Salinarimonas sp.: one gene and its partner. The protein of the gene in region 1 interacts with the protein of each later gene in a pairwise test. Links are inferred from orthologs where the notes say so. Each region holds a gene or a part of one and is shown on either strand. Other genes may lie near its edges.

The links.
Region 2: the proteins of nusG (region 1) and rho interact in binary tests that used the Escherichia coli proteins (3 or more experiments, as listed by UniProt). The link is inferred for Salinarimonas sp. from one-to-one orthologs.

Annotation. Positions count from the first base shown.
Region 1 is NZ_CP157794.1:1,708,646-1,713,406, reverse strand. Bases 1-2,998 are described here. They hold nusG (transcription termination/antitermination protein NusG), read right to left. Parts: upstream 1,768-2,998; coding sequence 1,234-1,767; downstream 1-1,233. Other genes in these bases: tuf (elongation factor Tu), read right to left, coding at 2,510-2,998; secE (preprotein translocase subunit SecE), read right to left, coding at 1,782-1,985; rplK (50S ribosomal protein L11), read right to left, coding at 638-1,069; rplA (50S ribosomal protein L1), read right to left, coding at 1-627. In the rest of the region: more of tuf, read right to left, coding at 2,999-3,700; ABL310_RS07915 (PRC-barrel domain-containing protein), read right to left, coding at 3,881-4,315; ABL310_RS07910 (ABC transporter ATP-binding protein), read left to right, coding at 4,446-4,761. UniProt on the Escherichia coli protein: Part of the processive rRNA transcription and antitermination complex (rrnTAC). The complex forms an RNA-chaperone ring around the RNA exit tunnel of RNA polymerase (RNAP).
Region 2 is NZ_CP157794.1:5,160,291-5,165,008, forward strand. What follows is about bases 704-3,658. They hold rho (transcription termination factor Rho), read right to left. Parts: upstream 2,837-3,658; coding sequence 1,571-2,836; downstream 704-1,570. Other genes in these bases: ABL310_RS23980 (thioredoxin domain-containing protein), read left to right, coding at 704-1,509; hemJ (protoporphyrinogen oxidase HemJ), read right to left, coding at 3,088-3,534; hemE (uroporphyrinogen decarboxylase), read right to left, coding at 3,531-3,658. In the rest of the region: more of ABL310_RS23980, read left to right, coding at 1-703; more of hemE, read right to left, coding at 3,659-4,568. UniProt on the Escherichia coli protein: Facilitates transcription termination by a mechanism that involves Rho binding to the nascent RNA, activation of Rho's RNA-dependent ATPase activity, and release of the mRNA from the DNA template.

The DNA.
Region 1 (4,761 bases):
CACGTAGGTGCCCTTGGCGCCCGACGGCTTCGCCTTGATCACCGCGTCGGCGAAGGCCTTGACGTTCTCGGCGAGCTTGGCCGGCTCGAACGAGAGCTTGCCGACGCCGCCGTGCACGATGCCGGCCTTCTCGACGCGGAACTCGACGGCGCCGCCCTTGGCGGCCTCGACGGCGCCCTTCACGTCCATGGTGACGGTGCCGACCTTCGGGTTCGGCATCAGGCCGCGCGGGCCCAGCACCTTGCCCAGACGGCCGACGAGCGGCATCATGTCGGGCGTCGCGATGCAGCGATCGAAGTCGATCGTGCCGCCCTGGATCTGCTCGACGAGATCCTCCGCGCCGACGACGTCGGCGCCGGCCGCCTTCGCCTCGTCCTGCTTGGCGCCGCGCGCGAACACCGCGACGCGGACCGTGCGGCCCGAGCCGTTGGGCAGGTTGCAGACGCCGCGGACCATCTGGTCGGCGTGGCGGGGGTCGACGCCGAGGTTCATCGCGATCTCGAGCGTCTCGTCGAACTTCACCTTCGAGCGCTCCTTGAGGAGCGCGATCGCCTCGTCGAGCCCGTACAGCTTCGTCGGGTCGATGCCCTCGCGGGCGGCGCGGATACGCTTTCCAGCCTTGGCCATCTCGTCCTCCTCAGCCCACGACCTCGAGGCCCATCGAACGGGCCGAGCCCTCGATCATGGCGGCGGCCGCCTCGATCGAATCGCAGTTGAGATCGACCATCTTCTTCTCGGCGATCTCGCGAATCTGCTCGGCGGTGACCTTGCCCACCGGGCCGCCCTTGCCGGGAGCCGTCGCGCCCTTCTGCACGCCGGAGGCCTTCTTCAGCCAGTAGGTGACCGGCGGCTGCTTCATCTCGAAGGTGAAGGAGCGATCCTGATACGCGGTGATGATCACCGGGATCGGGGTGCCCTTCTCCATCTGCCCGGTCTTCGCGTTGAAGGCCTTGCAGAATTCCATGATGTTGAGGCCGCGCTGGCCGAGCGCCGGGCCGATCGGCGGGGAGGGGTTGGCCGCCCCGGCCGGGACCTGGAGCTTGATGTAGCCCGTGATCTTCTTCGCCATGAGACTGCGTCCGTAGCGTCCGCCGCCGGCTGCCGGCCGGGGGCGGAGGGTTGCAGGGCGCGGTGCGGCCGGTCGAGGCCCGGATGGCGTCCGGGCAGGCCTCCCGCGCGTCGTTCACGCCGGCGCGGGAGGCGCCGGCGCGATGCGTCCGGGTCGAGCGGTCCTCAGACCTTCTCGACCTGGCCGTATTCCAGCTCCACCGGGGTGGCGCGGCCGAAGATCGACACGGCGACCTTCACCCGCGAGCGGCCCTCGTCGACTTCCTCGACGACGCCGTTGAAGGAGGCGAAGGGGCCGTCGGAAACGCGCACCGTCTCGCCGACCTCGAAGGAGACCGAGGGCTTGGGGCGCTCGACGCCCTCCGCCACCTGGCCCTTGATCCGCTCCGCCTCGTGGTCCGGGATCGGCATCGGCTTCGCCTTGTCGGCGCCGAGGAAGCCCGTGACCTTGGGGGTGTTCTTGATGAGGTGATAGACCTCGTCCGTCATCTCGCACTTCACGAGCACGTAGCCCGGGAAGAACTTGCGCTCGGCGTCGACCTTGCGGCCGCGGCGCACCTCGACGACCTTCTCGGTCGGGACGAGGATCTCCTCGAACATCTCCGAGAGATTGCGCTGCTCGGCCTGGTCCTTGAGCGACTGCGCGACCTTGTTCTCGAAGTTCGAGTAGGCGTGGACGATGTACCAGCGCTTGGCCATGCTCTCCCCTCCCCTCAGCCGCCGAGACCGAGGACCAGGCCGACGCCGAAGCGCAGGATCTGGTCGACGACGAGGAAGAAGAGCGCCGCGAGAAGCACCATGACGAAGACCATGCCGGTCGTCACCATCGTCTCCTTGCGCGTCGGCCAGGTCACCTTGGACCCTTCCTGGCGCACCTGCTGGAGGAACTCGAACGGTGTGGTCTTGCCCTTGGCCATCTTTCGCTTCACGCCAAATCGCCCCGCCGCCGGCCGTCGCGCATCGCGAAGATCGGCGGGAGGGCTGGAGAAACCTGTCGGCTACGGCGGTCCGGGAGCGCCGCGGGGGGCGCGCCGGCCGAACCGGAGACCGTGTAATAGAGACGCCGCCGCGATTAATCAAGGGACGTTTGCCCCTCGCGAAACGACCGCCCCTCCGGGCCGCTCACGCGGCCCGCCTCCCCTGCGGGAAGATGGCGGCGGCGGCGTGAGCGGGAAACGAAAAGCGCGGCGCTCGTCCCCGAGCCCGCGCCTGATCCTGCCGTCGATTCCCTGCCGGTTGGCAGGAGTGGAGGGACTCGAACCCCCAACCCCCGGTTTTGGAGACCGGTGCTCTGACCAGTTGAGCTACACTCCTACGGCGGTCCGGAAGCGCCGTGTTCTGGGTCTTCCGGGGCCGGGAGGCGATGGTTAGCGCATCGCCTCCCGGAAGACAATCGGCTTGTGAAGCCCGCCCCGCGTTTTTTCGGGGGGCGCGAGATCCCTCAGTCCAGGACCGCCGCGACGACGCCGGCGCCGACGGTGCGGCCGCCCTCGCGGATGGCGAAGCGCAGCTTCTCCTCCATGGCGATCGGCGCGATCAGCTCGACCTCCATGGCGACGTTGTCGCCCGGCATCACCATCTCGGTGCCCTCGGGCAGCTTCACCATCCCGGTCACGTCCGTCGTGCGGAAGTAGAACTGCGGACGGTAGTTGTTGAAGAACGGCGTGTGGCGCCCGCCCTCCTCCTTGGTGAGGATGTAGGCCTCGGCCTTGAACTTCTTGTGCGGCTTCACCGAACCCGGCTTGCACACGACCTGGCCGCGCTCCACGTCCTCGCGCTTGGTGCCGCGCAGCAGGACGCCGACGTTGTCGCCCGCCTGGCCCTGATCGAGCAGCTTGCGGAACATCTCGACGCCCGTGACGGTCGTCTTGACGGTGTCGCGGATGCCGACGATCTCGACTTCCTCGCCCACCTTGATGATCCCGCGCTCGACGCGGCCCGTCACCACCGTGCCGCGGCCCGAGATCGAGAACACGTCCTCGATCGGCATCAGGAACGGCTGGTCGATCGGGCGCTCCGGCGTCGGGATGTACTCGTCCACCGTCGCCATCAGCGCGAGGATCGCCTGCTTGCCGATCTCGGGGGACTTGTCCTCGAGCGCCATCAGGGCAGAGCCCTTGGTGATCGGGATGTCGTCGCCGGGGAAGTCGTACTTCGACAGGAGCTCGCGGATCTCGAGCTCGACGAGCTCGAGCAGCTCCGGATCGTCGACCATGTCGACCTTGTTCATGAACACGACCAGAGCCGGCACGCCGACCTGGCGCGCCAGCAGGATGTGCTCGCGCGTCTGCGGCATCGGGCCGTCGGCCGCCGACACGACCAGGATCGCGCCGTCCATCTGCGCCGCGCCCGTGATCATGTTCTTCACGTAGTCCGCGTGCCCGGGGCAGTCGACGTGCGCGTAGTGACGGTTCGTCGTCTCGTACTCGACGTGCGCCGTCGAGATCGTGATCCCGCGCGCCTTCTCCTCGGGAGCCTTGTCGATCGCGTCGTAGGCCGTGAACGTCGCCCCGCCGGTCTCAGCCAGCACCTTCGTGATCGCAGCCGTCAGGGACGTCTTGCCGTGATCGACGTGGCCGATCGTCCCGATGTTGCAGTGCGGCTTCGTACGCTCGAATTTTGCCTTAGCCATCGCTCGCTTCCTGACGTCGTGCGCTCGGTTGGGCGCGCTCGCTTGTGCCCTGCGCACGCGCGCCGCGCGGCCTCGGGCGTGGTCCGTGCCCGGTATGCGCGCGGACGCGCGCCGGCTACGGGCGGTTTGGGCGCCCGCTTAGCGGGGTTTTCGTGGGGTTTCAAGAGGGGACGTGCGCCCTCACAGCCCCAGCTGCGCCGCCGCGTCCTCCAGCGCGCCGTAGGCGTCTCCGGCCTGCAGCTCCGAGAGCGGCTTCGTCAGCGACACGGTCGAGGCCTTCGCCGCGACCTTCACCGCCGCGAAGGGCACGGGCACGCGGGTCCCGTCCGGCGTCTCGAGGATCGCGGCGACGATGCGCCCGCCGGGGATCACCGCGAGATTCGCGATGGTGCCGACGCTCCCGCCGCTCGGATCCGCCACCTCCTTGCCGAGGAGGTCGCGCACGAGGAGCGCGTTCTCGGCCGCGTCGCGCAGGGCCGTCGCGGCCTCCGCCATGCCGTCGGGGCGGGGCATCGGCGTGGGGGTCGCCGCCGCGCCGGATTGCTGCTGCGCGAGGGCGGGCGGGCCCACGAAGGCGAGCGCGAGGGCGGTGGAGAGGACGGCGCGCGGGGTCATGGGCAGGCTCCTTCGCAGGGCGGGGTCGCCTCGACGACGCGTCGGCGCGCCCGCGGTTCCTTCGCACGGTTCCGGCGCGCCCTCGCCTTCCCCCGCGGATGCGCTAGCTTTCGCGGCGAAGGAAAACTCGATGCCGCATGCCGATCCCCTCGTCGCCCTCTCCGACCTGACGCTCTCCTACCCCTCGCCGGAGGGCGAGGTCGCCGTCCTGCGCGGGCTCGACCTCACTCTCTCCCCCGGCGAGGCGCTCGCGGTGATGGGCCCGTCGGGCTCCGGCAAGTCCTCGCTGATCGCGGTGATGGGCGGGCTCGAGCGGCCCACCGGCGGGCGCGCCCGGGTGCTCGGCCACGCGCTGGAGGAGGCGGACGAGCGCGCCCGCACGCAGCTGCGCCGGCGCGCCATCGGCATCGTCTTCCAGTCCTACCACCTCGTCCCCGCCATGACGG
Region 2 (4,718 bases), 3.5 Mb from region 1 along the record:
GACGCGCCTGGGATGGGCGTGGCCGAGCTCGACCTCCTCGGCGCGCGGCTCGTCCAGGCCTTCGATCCGGTCGACGGCGGGCTGAAGGGCGCGCCCAAGTTTCCCAACCCGACAATCCTCGAGATGCTCGACCGCTTCGCGCGCCGGCAGGGTCACGCGCAGGCGAAGCGGGAGGCGGTTCGCCAGCTGGAGCGCATGGCGCGCGGCGGCATCCGCGATCATCTCGGTGGCGGCTTCGCGCGCTATTCCGTCGACGAGCGCTGGCTCGTCCCGCATTTCGAGAAGATGCTCTACGACAACGCCCAGCTGCTCGAGCTCTATGCGCTGGCCGCGTCCGAGGAGCAGGATCCCGTCCGTCGGGAGCTCTTCGAGACGTCCGCTCGCGGGATCGTCGCCTGGCTCGCCCGCGAGATGACGACGCCCGAGGGCGCCTTCGCCGCCAGCCTCGACGCCGATTCGGAGGGCGAGGAGGGGAAGTTCACCGTCTGGCGGCTGGACGAGATCCGCGAGGTTCTGGGCGAGCCGGACGCGGCCCTGTTCGCCCGCCATTACGACGTGACGCCGCAGGGCAACTGGGAGGGCGTCGCGATTCCCAACCGGCTCGACACGCCCGATCCGGACCCGCAGACCGCCCACCGCCTCGAGACGATGCGCGAGGCGCTCCTCGCCCGGCGCGAGACGCGGGTGCGGCCGGGGCTCGACGACAAGGTTCTGGCGGACTGGAACGGGCTCGCCATCGCCGCGCTCGTCCGGGCGGGCATCCTCATGGACGCGCCCGGCTGGATCGAGCGGGCGCGCGCGGCCTTCGGCTTCGTCGCGGGCGCGATGAGCCGCGACGGCCTTCTCGGTCACGCCTGGCGCGCCGGCCGGCTCGTCCATCCGGGCTTCGCCACGGATCACGCCGCGATGATGCGCGCCGCACTCGTCCTGCACGAGGCGACGGGGGAGGGCGCGTATCTCGCGCAGGCGCGGAACTGGCGGGACGCGCTCGAGGCCGAGTATCGCGTGGCCGAGACCGGCCTCCTCGCCATGACCGCCGCCTCCGCGACCGACTCGGCGCTGGCGCTGCGCCCGCAGCCGCTCGCCGACGAGGCGACCCCCAACGCCAACGGGCTCTACGCCGAGAGCCTGGTTCGGCTGGCGCAGATCACCGGCGCGGCGGAAGACCGGGAGCGCGCGGAGGCCTTCCTCGCGCGGGCCACAGGCGCCGCCCGCGCCGCGCCCATCGGCCACGCCTCGCTGCTCAATGCCCTCGATCTCCACCTGACGGGACTGTCGGTGGTCGCCACCGGGCCCGACCGCGAGGGCCTCGCACGGGCGGCCCTGCGCCTGCCCTATCTCGGCCGCACCGTCGTCGCAGACCCGGAGAGCCTCGCGGCCGACCACCCGGCCCGCTCCGCCCTCTCCGACGCGACCCAGGCGATCCTCTGCGCCGGCGCCCGCTGCTCGCTCCCGGCCCGGACGCCGGAAGAGGTCGCCCTGCGCGCGCGGGAAATGCGGAATCGGTGACCCGACGCGACAAAGCCGCCCAGGAGGGCGGCTTTCTCGTCGGGACGCGCAGGCGCCGCGATCACGTGTTCATCGAATCGAAGAACTCGCCGTTCGACTTCGTGGCGCGCAGCTTGTCGAGCAGGAACTCGATCGCGTCCACCGTGCCCATCGGGTTGAGGATGCGGCGCAGCACGTACATCTTCTTGAGCACGTCCGGCGGAACCAAGAGCTCCTCCTTGCGCGTGCCCGAGCGGGTGATGTCGAGGGCCGGGAAGGTGCGCTTGTCGGCCACCTTGCGGTCGAGGATGATCTCGGAATTGCCGGTGCCCTTGAACTCCTCGAAGATCACCTCGTCCATGCGCGAGCCGGTGTCGATCAGCGCGGTGGCGATGATGGTCAGCGAGCCGCCTTCCTCGATGTTTCGCGCCGCGCCGAAGAAGCGCTTGGGGCGCTGGAGCGCGTTGGCGTCGACGCCGCCGGTCAGCACCTTGCCCGAGGACGGCACCACCGTGTTGTAGGCGCGGCCGAGACGGGTGATCGAATCGAGCAGGATGACCACGTCGCGGCCGTGCTCGACCAGGCGCTTGGCCTTCTCGATCACCATCTCCGCCACCTGGACGTGGCGCACCGCCGGCTCGTCGAAGGTCGAGGAGATCACCTCGCCCTTCACCGAGCGCTGCATGTCCGTGACCTCCTCCGGCCGCTCGTCGATGAGCAGCACGATGAGGTAGCACTCCGGGTGATTCGTGGTGATCGACTGCGCGATGTTCTGCATCAGCACGGTCTTGCCGGTGCGCGGCGGGGCGACGATGAGGCCGCGCTGGCCCTTGCCGATCGGCGAGACGATGTCGATGATCCGCGCCGAGTAGTCCTTGCGGGTCGGGTCCTGCTGCTCGAGCTTGAGACGCTCGGTCGGATAGAGCGGCGTCAGGTTGTCGAAGTGGACCTTGTGGCGGATCTTCTCGGGATCCTCGAAATTGACCGTGTTGACCTTGAGCAGGGCGAAATAGCGCTCGCCCTCCTTCGGCCCCCGGATCGGCCCCTCCACCGTGTCGCCCGTGCGCAGGCCGAAGCGGCGGATCTGCGAGGGCGAGATGTAGATGTCGTCCGGGCCCGGCAGGTAGTTCGAATCCGACGAGCGCAGGAAGCCGAAGCCGTCCTGCAGCACCTCGACCACCCCCTCGCCGATGATTTCGACGTCGCGGGTGGCGAGCTGCTTGAGGATCGCGAACATCAGCTCCTGCTTGCGCATGGTGCTGGCGTTCTCGACCTCGAGCTCCTCCGCGAAGGTCGTCAGCTCGGTCGCCGTCTTGGACTTGAGGTCCTGCAGCTTGATCTCCCGCATGGCGGGATCAGCGGGAGAATTCTCTCGAATGGGGGCGTTCAGGATATCGTCTTCGATCATGGGCCGTTCGCCGGGAGGACGTTCGCTCGGAGGCGGGGGTCGACAGGCCGTGGCGCGTACGTCGCTTCGAGGTCGAGAGCCGGGGCTGTGCCGGGTCCTCGTTCGCCTGACCGAAAGCGCGACCTGTCGTGAGAGGGAGGGTAAGGTGCTGCTTATCGCGTTTTCGCACCCCGCTCAACCCCCAAACGCGCTCACCAGAAAATTGGTTTCACGATCACGAGGACGACGATGCCGATCATGAGCAGGGTCGGCGCCTCGTTGAAGGCCCTGTAGTACGTGGACGATTTGGCGTTCGCGTCCCCGGCGAAGGCCTTCACGTAGCGCGCCATCAGGTGATGCGAAATAAGGAGGCCGAGGACGAGCAGCAGCTTGAAGTGCAGCCAGCCCTGGCTCCACCAACCGCCGAGAAAGCCGAGCCAGAGCCCCGTCGCCACCGAGACGATCATCGCCGGCGTCGTGATCGCCTTGAGCAGCCGCCGCTCCATCACCTTGAAGGTCTCGCTCTGCTGCGAGCCCGCCTCGGCGCTCGTGTGGTAGACGAACAGCCGCGGCAGGTAGAGAAGGCCCGCCATCCAGGCGATGATGGCGATGACGTGCAGGCTCTTGAGCCAGAGATACCCGTCGAACAACGTGGTCACGCTCCCCGCACCCGCGCGATCATCGCCTCGACATGGGCGATGGGCGTTTCCTTCTCGATCCCGTGGCCGAGATTGAACACGTGCGGCCGCCCGCGGGTCGCGGCGAGGATCGCGTCGATCCCCTCCTCCAGAGCCCGGCCGCCGGCGACGAGGGCGAGCGGGTCGAGATTGCCCTGGGACGGCAGCCCTTCCGGCAGCCGCGCGACGGCGGCGGCGATGTCCGTCTGCCAGTCGACGCCCACCGCGTCCGCGAAGCCGGCGGCGGCCAGGCGATGCAGGTGCCCGCCGCCGCGCACGAAGACGATGATTCGGGCCTGGGGACGCTCGGCCTTCACCCCCTCCACGATCCGCCGCAGCGGGCCGAGGGAGACCGTCTCGACGAGGGAAGGAGGCAGGCTCGTGCCCATGCTCTCGAAGATCTGCACCGCGTCCGCGCCGGCGTCGATCTGCGCGACGAGGTAGCGGATCGAGGTCTCGACGAGCCTCTCGATCAGCCCGATCACGAAAGCGGGGTCGCGATAGACGGCGAGCCGCAGCGGCGCCTGCTCGGGCGTCGAGCGCCCGGCGATCATGTAGCTCGCGAGCGTCCAGGGCGCGCCGCAGAAGCCGAGCAGCGTCGTCTCGGAGGGCAGCTCGGCGCGCAGCCGGCGCACGGTCTCGATGACCGGCGCGAGGTGCTCGAGCGGATCCTTGTCGGCGCCGAGACGCTTCACGTCGTCGAGCGTGGCGATCGGCGCGAGGCGCGGGCCCTCGCCCTCCTCGAACCAGACCTTCTGGCCGAGCGCGTGCGGGACGACGAGGATGTCCGAGAACAGGATCGAGGCGTCGAAGCCGAAGCGCCGGATCGGCTGGAGGGTGACCTCCACCGCGAAATCCGGGTTGTAGCAGAGCTCCAGGAACCCGCCGGCCCGGCCGCGCGTTTCCCGATATTCCGGCAGATAGCGCCCGGCCTGGCGCATCAGCCAGATCGGCTGCGGCCACACCGCCTCGCCGTCCAGGACCCGCATCAGCTTGCGCGACGTTCGCTCGGTCATTCGCCGTCCTCCCCACTGCCTCTCAAATCAGAAAATCGAACTAGAATCGAATCCTGTTTCTGCTGGACGCGGGAAGAGCGGAGCCGCAAGAGCGTCCACAGGCCTTCCACACGGAGGCGGCCTCCATGGAATGGTTGAGGAAGTCTTGAC